2 linked regions of the Thermocoleostomius sinensis A174 genome follow. The protein of the gene in region 1 interacts with the protein of each later gene in a pairwise test. Links are inferred from orthologs where the notes say so. Each region holds a gene or a part of one and is shown on either strand. Other genes may lie near its edges. The genes, in order: tsaE and rlmB.

Region 1 (10,794 bases):
TAGCTCGTCGGCTGTCGGTTTTCGTCCTGTTTGTGCGGCTAAGGCTTTGGTGGTGGTCTTAATTTTACTCAGCTTTTCTTGAATGTGAACTGGAAGACGAATTGTGCGGGCATCCGTTTGCAGTGCTCGTGTTACACCTTGACGAATCCACCAGTACGCATAGGTGGAAAACTTATAACCTTTAGTCGGATCAAATTTTTCAACCGCTCGTTCCAATCCAAGACTGCCTTCTTGAATGAGATCTAGCAGGTCAAGTCCTCGGTTTTGATACTTTTTGGCGATCGTCACCACTAATCGTAAATTGGCTTGGATCATGCGATCTTTGGCGCGTTTGCCCCGACGAATGATTGCTAATTCTTCGGCTGTAGGCGACTCCAGAGTTAGCAACGGCAACATGGCTTGCACCGCTTTCGCAAGTTCCAGTTCTTCGGCAGGAGTGAGTAGAGACGTTCTGCCGATGGAGCGGAGATAGGCTTGGATAGGATCAATAGTCATAGGAGAAACAGGAAGTTTAGACAGCAGTACAAAACCACGCCCCTTTGAGCGCAGGTAGACACAGGGTTTTCATTCTAGGATAATCAGGGCCTCTTGTCACGATAGCATTTCGATCGAGATTGCCCCCACTTGATCGAAAATTGTTGAAGCAAGGGGCTAGCAATTTCAGTCAGTGGATCGCCCCGCAAACATCACCGATAGCCGAGCGCGTTCAGCATGTCCAAATGTTTGGAAACCGGAGCCAGCGTATTCGCTGCAATCATGCCGCTAGCGGCTACCGCTGGCAATCCAATACCAGGGAACGTTGAATCCCCGCAGCATAGTAACCCTGCTAAGGGAGTAGTGGGGACAGGAAACATTCCTTCACCAGCGCGAATGGCCGGGCCATATGATCCCCGATGGCGACGCAAGTAGCGTTCATGGGTCAAAGGCGTTCCCACCAGTGAAACTTCACAGCGCGATCGAATATCAGGGATCACTCGTTCCAGCGCTTGCCACATCACCTGCGATCGGGCATGTTTCTGTTGGGTATACGCTTCACGATGACGATCCATCCCCTGCCACAGATCATAGGGTTCATTGCCAGGAGTATAGACATGAATGGTGTGTTTGCCGGGAGGTGCAAGAGCGGGATCAAGCAACGAGGGAATTGAAATCAGCACCACATTTTGAGGAGCCGTAACGCCCTGGCTCCAATCGTTAACAATAATATGGTGGCACGCTAGCTCCGGGGATAGTCCAGTCGCATCAATGCCGAGATGTAAATGCATAAAACTGTCGCATTCAGGTGTGGCTTGTCGCGTTTCCACGAACTGTTTAGGCACAGCCCCCTCTGGCAATAGCTTCAGCGTATCCCACACCGAAGCGTTAGAAATAATCGCTCGCCCTCGCAGCGTTTGCCCCGTGCGCAACCGCACCCCTACCGCCCGATCGTCCTCGACTACAATCTGCTCAACATGCGCATTCAGCAACACTCTGCCGCCGTGTTTTTCCAAGCCTTGCACCAACGCATTCACCAACGCTCCACTGCCGCCGATCGGATAATCGAGCTTGACACCGGGGCGATACCAGTCGGCAAACATAAACGCCATTTCAGCCGCACTTGTACCGTTGGCAGGTAACCCCGACAACAGAAAACTCAACAGATCCAGCCAGTTGCGCAAAAACGGATCATGGATGATGCCGTCCATGATCCGACTAAAGGGTCCAGTCAGTTTCAAAATATTGGGAGCGTGGCTCGCTAATGACCACGCAAACGGGGCGATCGTCAAAGCGGCTCCCCAATCAAACCGCACGGCGGCTGGAGGCATAGCAACGGCGGCGTTGGCCAACGGTTCCATCACCTGTTGAAGGTAACGCCATTCGGAGACTGCTGTGGAACCGCGTAGTTGAGACAATACTTGGCAAAACTGATCGGCTCCTACAGAGGTTTCAAAGTCTCCTTCTGGCAAAAAACAGCCCCAGGTGTCGTACGTGACCCAATTTACATCAACCCCGATCGCGTCTAACACGTGCCGTAGGGGATTGGGTGAAGGGCGATAGGACAACCCAGAATAGAGAGATGGGCCAGAATCAAAGATAAACCCCTGGCGCTCGAAGGCATGGGCGGCTCCTCCAGCGATCGAGTGGCTTTCGCAAACGGTGACGTTAAAGCCATAACGGGCTAACAAGGCAGCACAGCTTAAACCACCGATGCCGCTGCCAATGATAATGACTGTTTGGTTCATGGGGGTGAACTTTGGGCGATCGTATGTGTCTGATACCCTAGAGCTTAACCGGAGGGTTTGCCCTAGTTCCAACTTTTTTCCGAGAAAAGAGAACGGGAGCTTCTGGTTGCCGCCATGGGGGAAAGCTAGCGTAGAATGCTTAAATATCCTCTAGATCATATCTAGACATCCTCTCAACATCATCGCGTTATTCAGCCACGTCAAGCACTGTTCTCAGGACTATTCTGATGCCGAATTAATAGGGTTTCAACTAACTGTTGAGCCGTCTTTAACCGATCGGGATCATTGGATTGCGCTATCCATGCCGCCAATTCATTCAGCGCACCATTCACTAAATGGGCAAACCCCTCTGCATCGATTGTGTTCAGCTTTCCTTGCGCAACGACTGTTTGAATTGCCTCATGCAATAGACCAAAGCCATGCTGATCAAACTCAACTAAGGTATCTGCTGCTAACACGGCTGGAGCTTCGATGAACACTAGTCGTCGTAATTCCTCTTGGTGAGCAACTTCCAAGAACGCTTGACAGCCAATCACTAACTGATCCCACGGATCATCCAGTGACTGTACCTTGCTGCTGATGTAGGTGGCTATCTCATCATAGGCTTCAGACACTACGGCTTTGAACACGCCCAGCTTGTCGTGGAATTGGTGATACAACGCTCCTCGAGTAATCCCCAATTCGCTGATGATTTCCTCGGTTCCGGTGGCCGTATACCCATTTGTTGCAAACAAATGACGGGCCCGATCAAGAATGGCACGGCGGGTACGCAGGGTTTGCTCCGCCTTGGTTAATTTGGCAGGCATAGCTTATTTGTACGTATCGAGCATATCACTAACATTTCTAACATTTGCATAAACATTCATACAGTCTGTATCTTGACGAATAGAATTGAACCCCTGTATTTTAGATGCATACAGATTGTATCTTTTATAAACACTCTCTTCGAGGAGACTGTGATGGATGCCGTCCTAAAGACTCGCAAAGCCACAACCGCAGATATCCCATTCTTAGCCCGAATTGACTATGAGGTCTCCCTGCCGCCACTGAATCGTTGCTTTTGGGAAGACTTGCTTCAAGGCACTGGAATAAGAGCTATGCAATTTATTGAAGCAGTGCTGAGAGCCGATGCATCGAATTGGGGTGGCGTAACAGATTTCGTAGTCCTAGAAGAGCAGGGAAACCCTGTGGCTGCTGCCGCAGGCTACATTCCCAACTTAGAGGATTACTGTCCATTTCGTCTGTCTAGTCTTAACAAGGTTGCCCAAGAGTTGAATTGGTCTGAGGAGATAACAACGACCTTTCGCGATCGCTATCTACAACTGTGGGGCGGGGATCTCCGACCGTTTTTCCTGACGCCACAAGCCCCCTGGATTATTGAAAATGTGGCTGTGTTGCCAGAGGCTCGAGGGCGTGGTCTAGGCAAGGTATTACTCAAAGCCTTATTGGAGGAAGGCCGATCGCAGCAGCACTCTCATGCCGGAATCATGATCATCAACGGCAACGAGGTAGCACGTCGTACCTATGAGGCGATCGGGTTTAAGCCCTATCAAACCTTCCATGCGGCGTACTTCAGCGAACAATTCAATAGTGATTTTCCAGGCGTAACGAAGTTCGGTCTTCGGCTAACCCAATCTTAGTAAATTGAGAGAACTGTCATGTCATTCAAAACCATTCTTGTTGCTGGAGCCAGCCGTGGCATTGGACTTGCTGTCGCAGAACATCTAGCCCCCCAGACCGATCGCTTACTGTCGGTATCTCGCACTAAATCACCCATTGGGGAATGGATTCAGGCAGATTTGGCAGACTTGGCTGGGGTGGAAACAGTGGCAAGCGCGATCGGACAAGCGCCCCTCGATGCGTTGCTATATATGGGCGGCACGTGGGAAACCCATGCCTTCACGAGCCAATACCGCTTTGAAGCCTGTTCCGATGCAGATATTGTGCGAGTTCTTGTCGTCAACCTAGTGGCTCCTATTCGCTTAGTAAAAGCATTGCTGCCTGCGTTGCGGCGATCAGACAATCCTAAAATTGTCTTCATGGGTTCCCTATCAGGGCGAGATAATTTCTCTGGCCGAGAAGTAGCCAATACTGCCTCGAAGTTTGGGTTGCGGGGGGTGGTGCATTCCTTGCGGGAAGAGTTGCGATCGCAGCAGATTGGAGTAACAGTGATCAATCCCGGCAATGTCGGCACACCGGAGGTTCTAGCGGATCTGGCTGCCGATCACTTGTTAGGGGGTGAGGCGATTCCTCTCAGCGATCTGCTCCGTATCATTGATTGTGTGCTTTCCCTATCGCGGGCCACCTGCATCAAAGAGATCGATGTACCTGCCATGCTGGGTGAAGGAGCTTAATGCATTGTCGAAAGCTAACCCGATCTGATGCCCGATCTAATGTTTAACTGAATGTTTAATTAGTAGTTTAATTAGTAGTGTCAATGCTGGATATTAGCTGATTCAATGCAGGAGAATCGGTTCCCACTGATTCGATCGTTGCTTGTCGTTGACCGTTGTTTATATAAGACAGGTGAATATGCAAATAGCTAGAAGGCTTATACGATAACCTTTCTGGCCATTCGATCGCCATAATCCCTGGTATCACTTCAACCCCGTCCCAATACCTTTCAAGCTGAAGTGCTTCAACTTCTGGAGGGCTAAGGCGATACAGATCAACATGATAGAGTGGAATCCGTCCTTCCAAGTATTCATTGAGCAAGATGAATGTTGGGCTGACGATCGGATCTTGGATTCCCAATCCTGTGCCTATTCCCTGCACCAGGGTGGTTTTGCCGCTACCAAGGTCACCTTGAAGCAAGAGCACCTGACCAGGACTGAGCCACTGCCCCAAGCGGATGCCTAACTGATGGGTAGCAGCCGTATCAGTCAGTCTCACCTGCCATTGCTGTAGCACCATACTCCATTTCTGCCCCTATCTACTATCAAGGTTAGCAACTTGAACGTGTGCCAAATGATTTCCACAGCACCGCTCATTGGCATCACCCGTTGGCATCGAGGTTGCTGATTGCTTCAGTCCCAGCCCCGTTGATCAACAAGGGGGCACCCGAACGGATACCCCACGTGACTTTACCGTAGCATTAATTACATCAGCTTAACCTGCCTGAATCCATGAATCGATCGAATTCATTTCCATGAAGTCAGCGTGCTGGTGCTGCGGACCAAGAAACATCGCCAGAGCAGTGAAGGCTAGTTGTCGTATACCCGGCATTCATCAGCATCGGGGTTGGCATCACAGTACTGTTGAAAAGAGTTTTTCTCTGGCTGGGCCTTTTGCTTTTGGTGAGATGCCTCTGCTTGCAGTTCTTCAACAGCATCCCAAGCAGCTGCACATTCTGCAGATTCTGCGCCTTTGACGCCGCAAACTTCACGGGCTTCGGTACGCTCTTTCTCGATTTGATCTTGAATATTGCTCATGGACTTCCTGTTTTTATCGACTCTGCTAAAGTACAGAACTTTACTAATTGTAAGAGTAACCCAACGAGAAGCCTCCGTAAGTCATCCTTCTGGGTGGTCTTAATCGGCAACCCTCTAACCTATGAGTATATACGGTTAGAGCGATCGCTAACCAAGCTAGCCACTGCCAAAAGCAGGCAACATATCCCAGACATAGCACTCGATTGCTTTCGGGGCACTCTTTTTCATCATAAAGTTAGATACGGGTAACTGCCTGTGAGCGTTGTTACTGAACACCGGAAAGCCATAGTTCGGTATTCAGTATCCGCTGTGGCTGTAGCCAAACAAGGGATAATAAGACTATGATTGATTATTTTTATGGAAAGCCTTTGAAATATCGTTGCCAATATTTCATTGCCCATTACGTTGCCGGATAAAAGAAGTCGCCAGATAACCTTGGCTTGGTAGATTCATGATGAATGCTATGAAGTGGGCCAGTGCGCTCTCAACCCGCCCCTCGTTGGAAGCTGCTGTTGAGGAAGTTGCAACTCAAGCACAGCAGTTGCTTCAAGCTCCACCCGATCTCGGACTTGTGTTTATCTCGTCGGCTTTTGCCAGTGAGTTTTCGCGATTAATGCCCCTACTGCAACAGCGGTTGTCGGTGCCTGCCTTGATTGGCTGTAGTGGTGGCGGGGTGATTGGTGTGAATTCGGCTGGGCATGTACGCGAGGTAGAAGATACGGCTGCCCTGGGGCTAACATTGGCATATCTACCAGACGTTACGGTGCAGACGTTTCATCTGTCTACCGATCGCCTACCAGATTTGGATGGGCCACCCGATGCGTGGATCGATCGCATTGGGGTTTTACCACAAGACAATCCACAATTTATTTTGTTGGGCGATCCCACCGCGTCGGGACTTAATGAAGTGCTGCAAGGATTAGATTATGCCTATCCAGGATCTACCAAAATTGGTGGACTCGCAAGCGTGGATTCTGCCTCTCGCTACGGCTGTTTATTTTGCGACTATCAACAACGGCGTGATGGGGTAGTGGGTGTGGCCCTCAGTGGCAATATTGTGCTAGAGACGATCGTGGCTCAAGGGTGTCGGCCGATTGGGCATACCTATCGTGTGGTGGAAGGAGAACGCAATATTTTGACGCAGCTAGAGGAACAGTCCAATGAGGATGGGTCTTCCTGTGGACTGCCCCAAACACCGCTCGAAGTTTTGCAAAACTTATTTCAAACCCTCAGCGAAGACGATCGACTGCTAGCGCAACGAGCGCTCTTTGTGGGGGTTGCCCAAAGCGCTTTTAAACAGCATCTGGAACAGGGAGATTTTCTGATTCGCAATTTGCTGGGGGTCGATCCCAAAACTGGAGCCATTGCCATTGGCGATCGAGTGCGACCGGGGCAGCGCATTCAATTTCACTTGCGGGATGCCAAGGCCTCTGAAGCCGATCTCACAACTCTGTTGCAACGCTATCAGAGTCAGTCCTTATCAACTTCGCCGGTGGGTGCGCTGATGTTTTCTTGCTTGGGACGTGGTGAAGGCTTATACAATGAGCCAGATTTTGATTCGCAACTATTCAATCAATTCATTTCGGTTCCCCTCAGCGGCTTCTTCTGTAACGGCGAAATTGGTCCGGTAGAAGGAACAACATTTTTGCATGGCTACACGTCTGTTTTCGGTATTTGTCGTCCGCGAACGCAGAATGAAACATAGCGCAAATAACTTAAACAATCTGAGCACAATCCATCAGCAATCCTGACATTGGTACGTCACCAACGCTTGACGAAGCGTGACAAGTTGAGCAACTAAAAGTCTACTCGGAAGACTGCTCAAACTCGATGATGATGGAGAAGTAAACAGAAAGTTACTGTGTTTAAACTAATTCACCTGCAATCATAGCACCTCTACAGATTGAGTAGTATTTTGCCGTATCACTCTACCTGTAGTAGTTTTCCAGCTCTTGTGTTAAGTTATATGAGTGTGATTTGCGTATTTTCGCTCAAGCATTTGCCTTTATTTTGCCTAGAATTTCTCTTGAGCACACTTATTTTGGCGTTGTGCTTGTCTGACTATCCTTTTGAAGAAGTTGCTGTATGGTGATTCAATCTCAAGATGGAATCAAAACAGTGGAGAAATTGAGCACAAATACACGCACGTTTGAAATTGGGTGATGTTCCAATTCTTTAAAGGTTCTTTTCTATAGAAAAGAAAAGGAGGCGCGATATTTAGCGTTTTAGGATAGGGTTTCGAGAATATTGGTGTCTCTGCTCAAACAAAGACGATCGGTTCAAGAATGGGTGGATTAGCTATTATCAATAGCAGAAGACTCATGGGTGAGCTTATTTGTGTCGATCTTGGCTTTTCGTAACTTTTGCCTCTACCTCACATAGATAAGCTTCTTTTCTACTTCCGAATCAACGGACAAAAACTGTGGCTAGTGGTCTTAAAAATCTATTTGCGAAAAAACCAAACGGAATTGGCGTGGAATTGGCTCCCGATCGCGTCAATGTGGCCCGTTTGAAAAGGAAAGGACAAGGGTTTCAGTTGATTAATTTGGCTTCGGCTGAAGTGCCGGAAGGTGTTTTTCAGGAAGGACAAATTACCGACTCGGCTGCGATGGCTGAAATTATTCAGTCAGTCTTAATAGAAGCCAAGTTGAAGGTGAAACATGTCGCCACGGCGATTCCCGGCAGTCGGGATACCGTGACACGCATTATTTCCGTTCCGGCTGAGTTGGACGATCGTGAACTGCGGGAAATGGTGCTAAATCAAGAAGCAGGACTATATTTGCCGTTTCCTCGCGAAGAAGCCGACGTGGATTATCAAAAGCTGGGGTTTTTTCTCGATGAAGACGGCATTGAAAAGGTTCAGGTGTTGTTGGTCGCAACCCGTAAAGAAGTCACTGATACCTACCTTGATACATTTCGTCAGGCAGGGCTATTGCTGGATGTGCTAGAAATCAGCAGCTTTTCGTTGATCCGCACCCTTCGCCAACAGTTGCGGCAGTTTACCTCGCAGGAAGCCACAGCGATCGTAGATATTGAATTTGAGAGCACTGAAATTTCGATCGTGGTAGAAGGAGTGCCGCAATTTTCTCGCACTGTGCCAATCGGAACCTATCAGATTCAAAGTGCCCTCAGTCGAGCCATGAATTTGCCGCCGTCTCGCAATACCGAACTGCTACAAGGGATGACTGTGCCCGTTGTGCCAATGGATAGTATGAGCGCAACGACGCCAAAGCCGGGAACAACCAATCCTGGCACCGCCGCCATGCTCCGGGTTTTAGGTGAATTATCCGATGAACTGCGCCGATCGATCGATTTTTATCACAACCAGGGCGACAATACAGAAGTGGCTCAACTGTTGCTGGCTGGGCCGGGTGGGGCAATCGGTCAATTAGACGAATTTTTCTCACAGCGGCTTAGTTTGCCGGCTAGCCAAATTGATCCGGTTTCAGCCCTTTCGCTGGAAATTGATCAAGAGATTCCATCTTCACAACGGGTGGGATTGGGCGTTGTACTGGGGTTGGGGCTACGCGAGGCAGGAGGAGGATGAGGATCGGGATATGTATAGCTTAGACATCAATTTTCTCAATGATCGCCACGATCGCCCCACTGAAGCAAGCGTAAGCAGGCCTCGCCGGGGTCAACGAGAGAGTCCGCTGCCCTTCTATATTGGGCTTGCCGTTGCTATTGCCTTGCCAGCAATGGTCGGAGGGGTGTGGCTCCTGTTGCAAAGCCAAAATCGCCAGCTTGAGCAACAACAAGCTGAACTGGATAGCCAACTGACGGCGCTGAATGCCCAGTTAGAGGTGATCAATACTATTGAGTCTCAAATTCAAGCCATTGACACCGAAAACCGAGCTTTGGCTACCGTGTTCGATCGCATTAAGCCATGGTCCGCGGTGCTGCAAGATATTCGGGGGCGGGTGCCAAGCAATGTACAAATCAGCAATATTGAGCAATTGCAAGTAGAGGCAGAATCCCCTCCGCCAACTGACGACAATGGCCTTCAGTCTGCGGCGACCGAGCCGTCACCATCGCGGGTCAGAATTCGGGGATATGCTCGATCGTTTAATGATGTCAATGACTTTGTGCTGACGCTCAAGCGATCGCCGTTCTTGAATACTGATACGGTTCAACTCAGCAGTTCTCAACTGATTGACAATCCCACTCAGGTGGAAATCGCCAATGAATTGCCCGATCGCGAAATTCAGGTGGAACTGCCACGAGTGGTAGAGTACACGATCGAGGGAAGCTTGACAAACCTGCCCGCATCGGCGCTGTTGCAGGATTTAGAGCGAACCTTGTCTGTGGGATTGGCAACTCGGATTCAGGCCCTTCGCGACAGAGGAGTAATACAACCATGACGGCTGGTGGTGATTTTGTTCCAGGTAATCCCAATGAATTGGAAGAGCCAAATTATCCCAAATTGTTTGGCTTGACCCTGACTCCTACAGTTGGGGGTGTGTTGGTGGCGCTCTTGGGCTTAGGGGCAGCAATCTGGCTATGGATCAGTGTGGTACAGCCTACGTTGGAACGCAATCGAGAACTGAGGCAGGATGTGACCGCTAAACAGCAGCAATTGGAAAACCAGGCGGAAACCCAGCAGCGCATTGAAGAGGCCAGAACCGAATTAGCTGAAGCTCAGCAGTTGCAAGCAGAAGTCTTGAGTTTGTTTGCCACCGAACGCAGCTTGGATACGCTGTTACTGGATGTGAATGAGCGGGTGCAATCGGCAAATGCAGGGGTGCAAAATCCCGATCGCCGTGCTACTTTAGCCCGGTTTAATTTAGATCCAGATGCATCGGGGGTGGTGAATGATAATACCTATGGTGAAGCCGTCAACAACAAGCTAGAACGCCGCGTGTATAACGTCAGCATTCAAGGCTCATTTCCCCAAGTGGTTTCAATCATCCGCAGCATCGAGCGCCTACAGCCCTTGTTGGTGGTGAGCAATCTCAATTCTCAGCTTGATCCCTCGGCTCAGCGGTTGGTGATCAATGGACAGGGGCAAGCGGTCTCCACGGCCCAACCGGAACCCCGAATCACCACAAACTTTCGCCTAGAAGCCTTGGTGCCAACCGGGGCGACTTCTGATGCCAATCAAGCGGCTAGCCCAGAGGCAGAATCAGAGGCAGAACCAGCAG
Region 2 (10,735 bases), 2.6 Mb from region 1 along the record:
CAGTAGGGGAAATATAGCGATTTTTTGCATCTGTCTTTCCACCCACAATAATATTTCCAGTCTCTAGCAGTGTCACAAGACGATTGAAATGTTTATCATTGACAATGCGACCATAATCTGGACTGTGGGCTGGATTGTCTCCATATAGTTGAGTAATGGCGACTTGAATTTCGTTCATTAAAGCAGATTTGATGCGACGATCGACCAGTAAATAATCCGGTGCGACACAGGTCTGTCCAGCGTTCAAAAACTTACCCCAAGCGATGCGCTTAGCGGTGGTTTGAATCGGAACATCGGCGTCAACAATACAAGGGCTTTTGCCGCCCAGTTCTAACGTAACAGGTGTCAAGTGGTTGGCGGCTGCCTGCATGACAATTTTGCCGATCGCGGTTCCTCCGGTGAAGAAAATGTGATCAAATTTTTCTGCTAAAAGTGCTTGGCCAATGTCAATACCTCCTTCCATCACTGCCACATAGTCTGGCTCAAATGTCTTTTCCACCACAGCCGCCACTACCCGCGAAACATTCGGCACCAATTCAGATGGCTTTAACACAGCACAATTGCCTGCCGCTAAAGCAGCCACCAGAGGCGCAAGCACAAGCTGAAATGGATAATTCCAAGGAGCAATGATCAGCACTACTCCTAACGGTTCGGGTCGCACCGTCGCTTTCGCGGGTTGCAGAGTAGAAGGAACCGCAACTGATCGTGGTTTTGCCCACGATCGCAAATGCTTGACCGCATAATCAATTTCTTCGGTTACGAGTCGAATTTCAGCAAAGTAGCTCTCAAACGCGGGTTTATTGAGGTCTGTCTTTAGCGCTGCTAGAATGGCATCTTCCTGATCGGCAATCGTTTGTCGCAGTCGCTTTAACTGGTCAATGCGAAACTTTAACTCTTGAGTTTGACCAGTGCGAAAGAAAGCTCGCTGCTGTTGAACGAGGTTGCTGACCGGCTCGGCAGTTATGTTACCCATGCTACTGATTAAAAACTATCAACCTGATTAACAGCAATCCTATCTTTCTGCAAGCGATCGTCTGGGGATTTTCAGACGACATTGTTTTAATCAAAGTAAAAGGTTCGGTTATTTTGAAATTCTCATCGGTTTCCCCTTGCGGCATCCCCACTCCTCCTCGCTACAATGGATATCAAGTTCTGCTGCGACGTTGGTGACTGCCAATAATGTTTTATGATCTATGCCTTATGAACAAGGGGAGCGAGTTACTTCAGTGGCAGTAGACCGGGCATGTACCCGGAAACTTAAAGCTGAGGTCAAGATCCCCACCTGGAGTATTCCAGGTCAAAAACTGAGGTAAGACGGCGTTGCGGGGGGCTTTTAAAGCGTTTGATTCGTGCTAAAGGGCTTCTTGTCCTTGCTAAGACAGGTAGAATTTGTGTCAGGCTGATGCTTCAATCGCGACAACAGCGGGGCGGCAGCTAACAGGGTTTGAGTATAGGGATGCTGTGGATGGGAAAAAATTTGCCCTGTCTCCCCTATTTCCACAATTTTGCCTGCATTCATGACCGCAATGCGATCGCACAAAAATCGAGCAACCCATAGATCGTGAGTAATGAACAAATAGGTCAGGTCAAATTCTTGCTTCAATTCCAGCATTAAATTGAGCACTTGAGCTTGTACACTGGCATCGAGCATACTGACTGGTTCATCACAAACTAGCAGTTTGGGACGGGTAATTAGAGCGCGGGCGATCGCCACTCGCTGTTGTTGCCCACCTGATAACTCATTCGGGTAGCGGGAGTAAAAGGCCTCGGCTGGCACCAACCCAACCCGCTCTAGCATAGCTTGGGCTTGGGACTGGGCTGTAGCGGCATCGGCCAAACCATGAATCAGCAACGGATCAGCAATACTATCGCCTACCATCATCAATGGATTTAGACACGCATGAGGGTCTTGAAACACCATCTGCATCTGGCGTCGCTGTTGCCGCAATGCTTGCCGCGAGAAGGTTGTTAGATCGTGTCCTAAAAATTCTACCCTTCCAGCCGTGGGTCGGATCAATTGCAAAATTGTGCGTGATAACGTGCTCTTGCCGCAGCCCGATTCCCCCACCAGTCCCAAGATTTCTCCAGGATAAAGTTCCAGCGAGACGCCATCTACCGCCTTGATGGTTTTATCTTGATCTGACGTTAGCCACCGCGCTACAAAATTTTGCTCTAGGGTATAGTGCTGCTGCAAATTTTCAGTGCGGAGGAGGGGTGAAGAGTCATCTGAGTTTCGCCCATTCCCTACTCCCCGCTCCCCAATTTCTGCTTTCTGTTTTCCTGCCTGAAGATGTAATGCAGCCTGTAAAAGGGACTGCGTATACTCGTGCTGTGGGTGCACCAATACGGCTTGGGCGGCTCCGGTTTCTACTACTTTGCCTTGATACATGACAGCAATGCGATCGCAGTACTCACCGACCATGGCCAAATCATGGGAAATTAAAATTAGCGCCATCTGTCGCTCTTGGCACAACCGAGTCAGTTCTTGCAGAATTTGAGCCGAAACCGTGACATCCAAACTAGTAGTCGGTTCATCGGCAACGATCAGTTTGGGATTGAGCAATAATGCTAGGGCGATCGCCACTCGTTGCCGCATTCCACCACTAAACTCATGGGGATATTGAGACCACCGACTCGCAGGAATTTTCACTGCTTCTAATGTGGCAATGGCTCGATCTTTGGCTTGTCGCCGAGACAAGTTGGGCTGATGCGCTCGCAAGGTTTCCAAACAGTGCTCTCCGATCGTCATCACCGGATCTAGGCGGGTCATCGGGTCTTGAAAGACCAGCGCTACGGCTTCTCCCCGAAAGCAACGTAATTCTTTAGGCGAAAAGTCAAACACCGATCGTCCTTCAAACAATACTCGCCCTTCAATCCGGGTAGAGGGAGGCAACAATCGCATGGCTGCCCGCCCCAAGGTCGATTTGCCACAGCCGGATTCTCCTACAATCCCTAGCCTTTCGCCCGCCTGTAGGGCGATCGACACCTCATCGACCGCCCACTCAATGGCGTCCTTAGCAGTCCGCTGCGGTGGATAGGCAACCCGCAAGTTCTCAAGTTGAAACAGAGCGTCAGTCGTCATAGGCAGAGAGGCTAGAGGCTAAAGGATGAAGGATCAAATTCAAACTCCTGGTACAAAGCCGTTAAGCTAATCCTGTTCTAACAGTCCTTCCGTAGCGATTACAAAAGGAAAGCATATTCAAGAACAGTTAACTGTTAGGACTCTAGAGGCAGACCCAGCCAGTCTTTGAGATGCGATCGGAGCGCTTGGCTAAATGTAGGACGGCGCTCAAACTGAAGGCTACGAGTTGGTTTACGGGTTTCATCCAACATCCAGCCATAGTCACTACTCAACCGCAGTTTATCCTGCCAATCGGAAATGGACACAATCCATCGCGAGGACTCTTCTTCATATCCGCACACATAAAAGACATAATTAAACGTATTTTGCTTACCAGGAGCCACCGTCGAAGGTTGCCCAAATTTTTCCTGAAGAATCGAGCGAGTGCGATCGACCACCTCAACACCATTGAACTCTTCCAGCGTTTTTACCGCCAATGTTAGAGCAAAATAAAACTCTTCTACCGACACAAACTCTAACTGCATAATCTCCGCAATCCCTGCTGCAACCAAGAGTGTATCACCCAGAAGCATGAAGAGTGAGCGATGAGACACGAAAAAGCTAAAGGAGAAAACAAGGAGAAAACAATGTCTGACAAACTTTTCCCAAATTTGGGATAACTAAAAATATCTTCCCGACTCCTAACATCCAACCCTGTATCCCCGCTGCCCAATGACCTACCGCCTGCGCGTTGCTGATCTTCCTGCTGCTGAACGACCCCGTGAGCGCTTGATGACTTACGGAGCAAAGAGTTTGTCTACGGCTGAGCTAATTGCCATTTTGCTAGGAACGGGGCAAGGTCCAGGCAAACTCTCGGCCGTGGGACTAGGGCAGCATATTTTGCAAAAATTAGGAGAACATCAGCGCGATTCGCTGGCGGTGTTGCGCGATGTGAGCGTCCAAGAATTAATGCAGATTCCTGGGGTGGGTGTAGCGAAGTCCACCACAATCGTTGCGGCGATCGAACTAGGTAAGCGGGTGCTTTATTCCCGTCCGCCCGATCGAACGGTGATTGATGATCCCAGTGTAGCCGCTGCCATCCTCAGTGGTGATCTAATGTGGCAAGCCCAAGAACGCTTTGCTGTGCTGTTGCTCGATGTTAAGCATCGACTGGTAGGAACTCAAATTATTAGCGTTGGGACGGCGACCGAAACTTTAGCCCATCCTCGGGATATTTTTCGAGAAGTGATTCGTCAAGGAGCCGTCCGAGTCATTGTGGCACATAACCACCCCTCAGGGAATGTAGAGCCAAGCCCAGAGGATATCGCCTTAACTCGTCAGCTTTTAGCGGGAGCACAGATCTTGAATATTCCGTTGTTGGATCACCTCATTCTAGGAGATGGTCATTATCGCAGCCTGCGTCAATCTACCACTCTTTGGCAGGAATTTCCTCAAGGTGATTAACATAATTAGGGAAATTCTACATGGGCAAACCCCGCCAATGCGAACAAGCGACAGGTTTATAGCGGAAGAGGGAACATGAGTGGTTGCATCCTGTGCTATCCTGACCTATACTTGAACCTCGGATTTAATAATTTTGTCCATTTGTATAAGATGCTATAGGAGGGTTCTATTCCTGAAACGCTTACCCTAACTCTTAGTTTGAAAGGCAATCGTGAAGTCAGAGACAATTGCCAGCTATTTCGTCTTGCAGGTTTGTTAGATGCGTATTCGGAACAGGCCTTCCTCAAGGCGTTAGAAAAGTTTTCTGAAGAAAATCCTAAAAACATTATTCTTGATCTATCGCAAATTGACTTCATTGACAGTTCTGGTATTGGAGCGTTGGTCAAGCTTGCTAAAAAAGTTCAGAATAATGGGGGCACCTTTCAAACCGTTACTAATCCCAGAGTAACTCAGACGGTTAAGCTGGTTCGTCTGGAACAGTTTCTCTCTCTTCAACCCACCGTCGAAGACGCTTTAGCAAAACTGAAGCAAAGTTCGTGAACTTCATTAAGTCAGTTCTTTTTTCAAGGGCTGACTTCCACATGTCGCCTCGAGTTAAGCCAAGATAGTAAATGTGCTAACGTAGTGAGGTCATTGCAGGTGGAATCTGAAAGGATGAATTCAGATAGAATAACGGCTCAGCGATCGTCTGGGTCGCTTTTTTCTGTAGAATCTGCTGAATTCGCCTCGTTTTTGCCTCCTACAGCCGTAGCACTCGAGCAGCTTTCTCCAGCGGCACTAGCTTATCTAGGAGATGCCGTCTATGAACTTTATGTTCGATCGCACTATCTCATACCGCCCAAACGGTTGCAAGACTATCATGCCCAGGTGGTGAGACAGGTGCGAGCGGAGGGACAGGCACTTCAGTTGCGTCTGCTACAACCCTATTTAACGAGCGCAGAACAGGAAATTCTTCGGCGGGGAAGAAATGCAGCTAGCCATAAATCAAAACGAGGCGATCCCAAAACGTATCAGCAGGCAACCAGTTTAGAAACCCTCATTGGTTATCTTTATTTGACTAATCCACAGCGATTGTTTCAGCTTTTAGCTCATCTGGAGTTTGTGCCGGGTGCGGCCGATCGAGCCAGCGACGATCTTAAAGAGACTGCTTCAAGTTCAGAGAGTTATTAGCACAATCGATTAGCACCATTGATTCAGTATCTAGCTATCCCTCTAGACGAGCATCACTCGGCTTCACAACCTGATTTTACGAAGATTTCCACATCAGTAAAGGACTGCAACTTAGACATGGCTGCCAAGCATCATTCCTCTGGCTCATCCGATCGCCCTCATCGTCAGGGTGATTCAAACCAAGCTGCTAAAAAACCGTTTAAGCGAGCGGGGAAATCAACTCCAAAACTCAAATTTCGATCGGCTGATAGCAACCCAGAGGCTGCAAATAACCGTCGGCAACGCCCCGATAGTCGAACTGAAAAGAGAACTTTAAAGCCCATTGATTCTTCCAAAATTAAACGAGCCGACACATCGGAGCCAATGCCCGCGTCAGGCTCTCGATCGTCCCATCGTTTCCGTGCTCATTCTGCCGATCCCAGTCGCTCTAGGAAGTCACCCGTTGCCCCTGATACTGAATCTGAGAGCGATTTGATTTATGGTCGTCACAGTGTTCAAGCGGCTTTAGAAGGCAAACGAAATCTGAATCGCGTTTGGATCATTTCTAGGTTACGCTACGATCCCCGCTTTCATTCACTTTTATCGGCTGCTAAAGCCCATGGGACGGTGGTTGATGAAGTGGAACCTCGACGGCTTGATCAACTGACTCAGGGGGCAAACCACCAGGGAATTGTTGCTCAGGTTGCTCCATATGAATATGCTGAACTTGGGGATCTAATTGAGCAAGCGAAGGCTGCCACCGAGCATCCAGTGCTTATAGCCGTTGACGGAATAACTGACCCACAGAATTTGGGTGCAATTATCCGCACTGCCGAAGCAATTGGCGCTCAGGGATTGGTGATCCCGCAGCGACGAGCGGTTGGAATCACATCGACCGTTGTTAAAGTGGCTGCCGGAGCTTTAGAAACTTTTCCAGTGGCGAGGGTTGTCAACCTGGCGCGAGCACTGGAAGAATTGAAAAGCGCTGGTTTTTGGATCTATGGTACTGCTGTAAACGCCAGTCAACCGGTGGACACGGTTCGATTTGATCAACCACTTGTTCTGGTCATTGGTGCAGAAGGAGAAGGGTTGAGTTTGTTGACACAACGCTGCTGTGATGTTTTAGTCTCTATTCCGCTATCGGGTAACACTCCTAGCTTGAATGCATCCGTGGCAGCCGGAATGGTGCTCTATGAAGTATATCGGCAACGGCGATCGCAAACGTTTTACCTGGATGATATGTCAAGAGGTACTTTTCAAAACCCAGCGCAACACAGTATAAACAAATTGTAAAAAAGCGCAATTTTGCATAGGTCTCTGTCACAATTTCCGAGAAGCCGCTTTGTGCCTGTAATCTTCCAGAGAACTGGTAGGAGCTTATGAAAGAACTTTGGATCACTATTCTTGAATCCCTTGGGTTGGCCTGGTGGGTTGAGGTTGTCACAGAATCGCCCAAATGTACCTATTATTTCGGGCCCTTTGCCACCGCCAAGGATGCCAAAGCCGCTCAATTTGGGTATGTTGAAGACTTAGAACTAGAAGGTGCAAAGGGGATCAAAGTCGAAATTAAACGCTGTAAGCCAACCCGATTAACAATTGTTGAAGAGGAAGAAGATGAGTCTAACCCATTTGGGGGAATCTCGCCGATTCTTAGTGGACAACTTTAGGATTGCTCTCTAACCATCGATCGATATCACGCAATACTGTTTCTGTGATCTCCCATGGGAACAAGTGGGCTACGTTGTTGTAGCAATAGGCTTCACCATTGGGCAGGGCCTTGGCTGTTTCCAGACTGGATTGAGCGGTAATATGACGATCGTCGGCTCCGGCAAGGACAAGGGCAGGACAGCGCAAGTCCGTTAGGGCCGCTAGGCGATCGTAGCCTGCTTGTAGGCTTCTCTGTAGAGCTTGGTTAGCGAATGGGGAAGTTTGAAGGTAGGCGGTAATAGCCTCATCGGCAATGTGCTGATAGGCGTTTGCAGTATGTTGTTGAATTAGGTATCGAAACAGCGATCGTTTGCCAAAGGTATCGATATTCCAATCCCAACCGGGCTTGAGTTTATTGAGAATTGAGGCGATCCCCGTGTAAAGATTATCTTCCCATGTAACCGGCGGATGGTTACTGCGGGGACGGGCTGCGGTAGCCACCAAAATTAGTCCGCTGACGCGATCGGGTTGCCTCAGCGCCAGTTCCATAGCCAAAATTCCCCCCAATGACCATCCCAATACTAAACAGCGATCGAGGTGCAGGCGATCGAGCAGAGCTTCTAGATCGATCAAATGATCGACCATATCAAATGGACGATCGGTGCGGCTTTGCCCATATCCACGTAAATCGGGGGCAATTGTCTGAAAGCGCTGCGATAGGTGATTAGTGAATACCGACATACAGCGTCCTGATCCTGGATGTCCGTGAAGACACACGATTGGGTACCCAGTTCCTTTGGTTTCAAAAGCCAGTTGGACAGCAGCCATCATGGAGATCTTTCAAAAAACAAAACAACATAAAACAAAACAACTAAGAGTTGCCACTATAGCGAATCTAGTGGTTCATCTGCTTTGGTATCCCGTAGAGGAGCAGACTACAATCGTCACCGCTCTGGATGTCATGGTTGTGTTTAGACGACCCAAGGGCGATCGAAGCTGAAACTCGTGCCGCTCGATTGGCCGATCGCTTACGATTGTTGGAAGTTGATCCAACTGACTGATCTACAAACTGATCTACAAGAATAGCCCTGTGGGTTAGGTATCCCATACTAAAATGCAATAGTTCTGCTTGTAAGGGCGTTTGACGCCCCCTATGGCATGTAGACTGAACCAACATCTTCTGTTTGTTCCACTATGTCGTTCAGTTGGGTTAAATCGCTACTAGTTAATTGAGGTTATTGCATGGCATCCATTCGCGAGTTGCACAATCAACTCATCAGCAAAGAACGGTCTGCGGTTGAAATTGCACAAGAAACGCTCGATCGGATTCAATTACTCGAACCTAAGCTTCATAGTTTTCTGTGCGTGACAGCCGATCGAGCACTGGAGCAGGCCCAACAAGTGGATGCCAAAATTGCTGCTGGTGATGACATCGGTTTGTTGGCCGGGATTCCGATTGGTATTAAAGATAATTTATGTACTAAGGGGATTCCGACGACTTGCGCTTCTAAAATCTTGGAAAATTTTGTGCCGCCCTATGAATCCACTGTCACTGCTCGACTGGCTACCGCCGGAGCCGTGATGGTTGGCAAAACCAATATGGACGAATTTGCCATGGGCAGTTCCACCGAATCTTCTGCGTTTCAGCTAACGGCTAACCCGTGGGATCTAGAACGTGTACCGGGTGGGTCTTCTGGTGGTTCAGCCGCTGCGGTGGCTGCCGCAGAATGTACAGTAGCATTGGGATCAGATACGGGGGGTTCAATTCGACAGCCTGCTTCGTTTTGTGGCGTTGTGGGGCTAAAGCCGACTTATGGACTAGTTTCTCGTTATGGATTAGTGGCGTTTGCCTCATCACTGGATCAAATTGGGCCGTTTGGGCGATCGGTGGAAGATGCCGCCATTTTGTTGAAGGCGATCGCCGGACATGATCCCAACGATGCCACTAGCTTGAACGTCAAGATTCCTAACTATGTCAGCAGCCTCACGCCCAATCTAATGAAACAACGCAAATTTCGCATCGGCATTATTAAGGAGGCATTTGGTGAAGGGTTAGATCCAGTGGTGGGGAAAACCGTGATGGACGCTGTAGATGAGTTACAAAGGCTTGGGGCTGAAATCACCGAAATCTCTTGCCCTCAGTTCCGTTATGGGCTGCCCGCTTATTACATCATTGCTCCTTCCGAAGCGTCGGCCAACTTGGCGCGGTACGACGGCGTCAAGTACGGCTTCCGCAGTGACGAAACTCACAACTTGATGGAGATGTACACGAAAACTCGCGCTCAGGGGTTTGGTGCGGAGGTGAAACGCCGGATCATGGTTGGAACCTATACCCTCTCTGCCGGGTACTACGACGCCTATTACCTCAAAGCGCAGAAAGTGCGGACGTTGATTAAGCAAAACTTCGAGCAGGCATTCTCTCAAGTAGATGTGCTAGTCTGCCCCACTTCACCGATCACGGCCTTTAAGGCAGGAGAAAAAACCAATGATCCCCTTAGTATGTACCTAACCGACTTACTGTCGATCCCGATCAATCTGGCTGGCTTGCCAGGATTGAGCTTGCCCTGTGGATTTGATGAAGCGGGACTGCCGATCGGACTGCAAATGATTAGCAATGTGCTGCAAGAAGAAACCCTGCTGCAAGCAGCTTATGCCTACGAGCAAGCAACCCCGTGGCACGAACGATCGCCGCAGCTAGAAGACACGCCGCCATCCACTCAAACCACTCAGAGCAAAAAAACCAAGAAAAGCTCCGTTAAACGCAAGAAAGCATAAACAATCGCCGTGTTGCGTTCCTCTATCACTGGTATGTCGTTGATTCTCAAACTATCGCTACTGTTCGGTGGGCTACTGTCTACTGTTTACCTCGCCATCTGTGGCGTGCTGTATCTGCGGCAAACACGCATGATCTTTTTTCCGTCGCCCTATGTGGAGGTAACACCGGCCGGACTAGGGCTGGACTATGAAGAACTGTGGCTTCCCGTTGCAGCCGATACCGTAAATCTTACATCTTCATCTTCTCCATCTTCCTCACCGTCCCCATCTCTCCAACATCTACATGGTTGGTGGATTCCGGCGATCGCCCCCGAAACTGGAGTCTTGTTGTACCTGCACGGCAACGGCTTCAACATTGGAGCAAACCTGTCTCATGCAGCCCGGTTTCATCAGCTTGGCTTCTCGGTACTGCTGATGGATTACCGGGGCTATGGTCGCAGCGAAGGTGAGTTTCCCCACGAAGCTCAGGTTTACGAAGATGCCGAAACCATGTGGCACTACTTAGTGGAAACGCGGCAAATCTCACCCGATCGCATTATCGTTTATGGACATTCCCTAGGCGGTGCCATTGCGATTGATCTCGCAGCACGGCATCCGCAATTAGCAGGCTTGATCGTGGATGGCTCTTTCACGTCGATG

What was found.
Region 2: the proteins of tsaE (region 1) and rlmB interact in binary tests that used the Escherichia coli proteins (3 or more experiments, as listed by UniProt). The link is inferred for Thermocoleostomius sinensis A174 from one-to-one orthologs.

What each region holds. Positions count from the first base shown.
Region 1 is NZ_CP113797.1:2,208,025-2,218,818, reverse strand. Bases 3,390-6,368 are described here. They hold tsaE (tRNA (adenosine(37)-N6)-threonylcarbamoyltransferase complex ATPase subunit type 1 TsaE), read right to left. Parts: upstream 5,136-6,368; coding sequence 4,644-5,135; downstream 3,390-4,643. Other genes in these bases: OXH18_RS09595 (FIST signal transduction protein), read left to right, coding at 6,105-6,368; OXH18_RS09600 (Calvin cycle protein CP12), read right to left, coding at 5,426-5,653; OXH18_RS09610 (SDR family NAD(P)-dependent oxidoreductase), read left to right, coding at 3,881-4,576; OXH18_RS09615 (GNAT family N-acetyltransferase), read left to right, coding at 3,390-3,862. Also shown: OXH18_RS09630 (sigma-70 family RNA polymerase sigma factor), read right to left, coding at 1-495; OXH18_RS09625 (phytoene desaturase family protein), read right to left, coding at 687-2,222; OXH18_RS09620 (TetR/AcrR family transcriptional regulator), read right to left, coding at 2,423-3,028; more of OXH18_RS09615, read left to right, coding at 3,182-3,389; more of OXH18_RS09595, read left to right, coding at 6,369-7,358; type IV pilus assembly protein PilM, read left to right, coding at 8,076-9,200; OXH18_RS09585 (PilN domain-containing protein), read left to right, coding at 9,211-10,014; OXH18_RS09580 (GspMb/PilO family protein), read left to right, coding at 10,011-10,794. UniProt on the Escherichia coli protein: Required for the formation of a threonylcarbamoyl group on adenosine at position 37 (t(6)A37) in tRNAs that read codons beginning with adenine.
Region 2 is NZ_CP113797.1:4,781,624-4,792,358, forward strand. The notes cover bases 4,970-7,889. They hold rlmB (23S rRNA (guanosine(2251)-2'-O)-methyltransferase RlmB), read left to right. Parts: upstream 4,970-5,812; coding sequence 5,813-6,967; downstream 6,968-7,889. Other genes in these bases: OXH18_RS20610 (STAS domain-containing protein), read left to right, coding at 4,970-5,065; OXH18_RS20615 (Mini-ribonuclease 3), read left to right, coding at 5,180-5,695; OXH18_RS20625 (DUF1816 domain-containing protein), read left to right, coding at 7,054-7,341; OXH18_RS20630 (alpha/beta fold hydrolase), read right to left, coding at 7,325-7,889. Outside these bases: OXH18_RS20585 (aldehyde dehydrogenase), read right to left, coding at 1-973; OXH18_RS20595 (dipeptide ABC transporter ATP-binding protein), read right to left, coding at 1,334-3,082; OXH18_RS20600 (hypothetical protein), read right to left, coding at 3,217-3,606; RadC family protein, read left to right, coding at 3,794-4,525; more of OXH18_RS20610, read left to right, coding at 4,694-4,969; more of OXH18_RS20630, read right to left, coding at 7,890-8,149; Asp-tRNA(Asn)/Glu-tRNA(Gln) amidotransferase subunit GatA, read left to right, coding at 8,564-10,096; OXH18_RS20640 (alpha/beta hydrolase), read left to right, coding at 10,106-10,735. UniProt on the Escherichia coli protein: Specifically methylates the ribose of guanosine 2251 in 23S rRNA.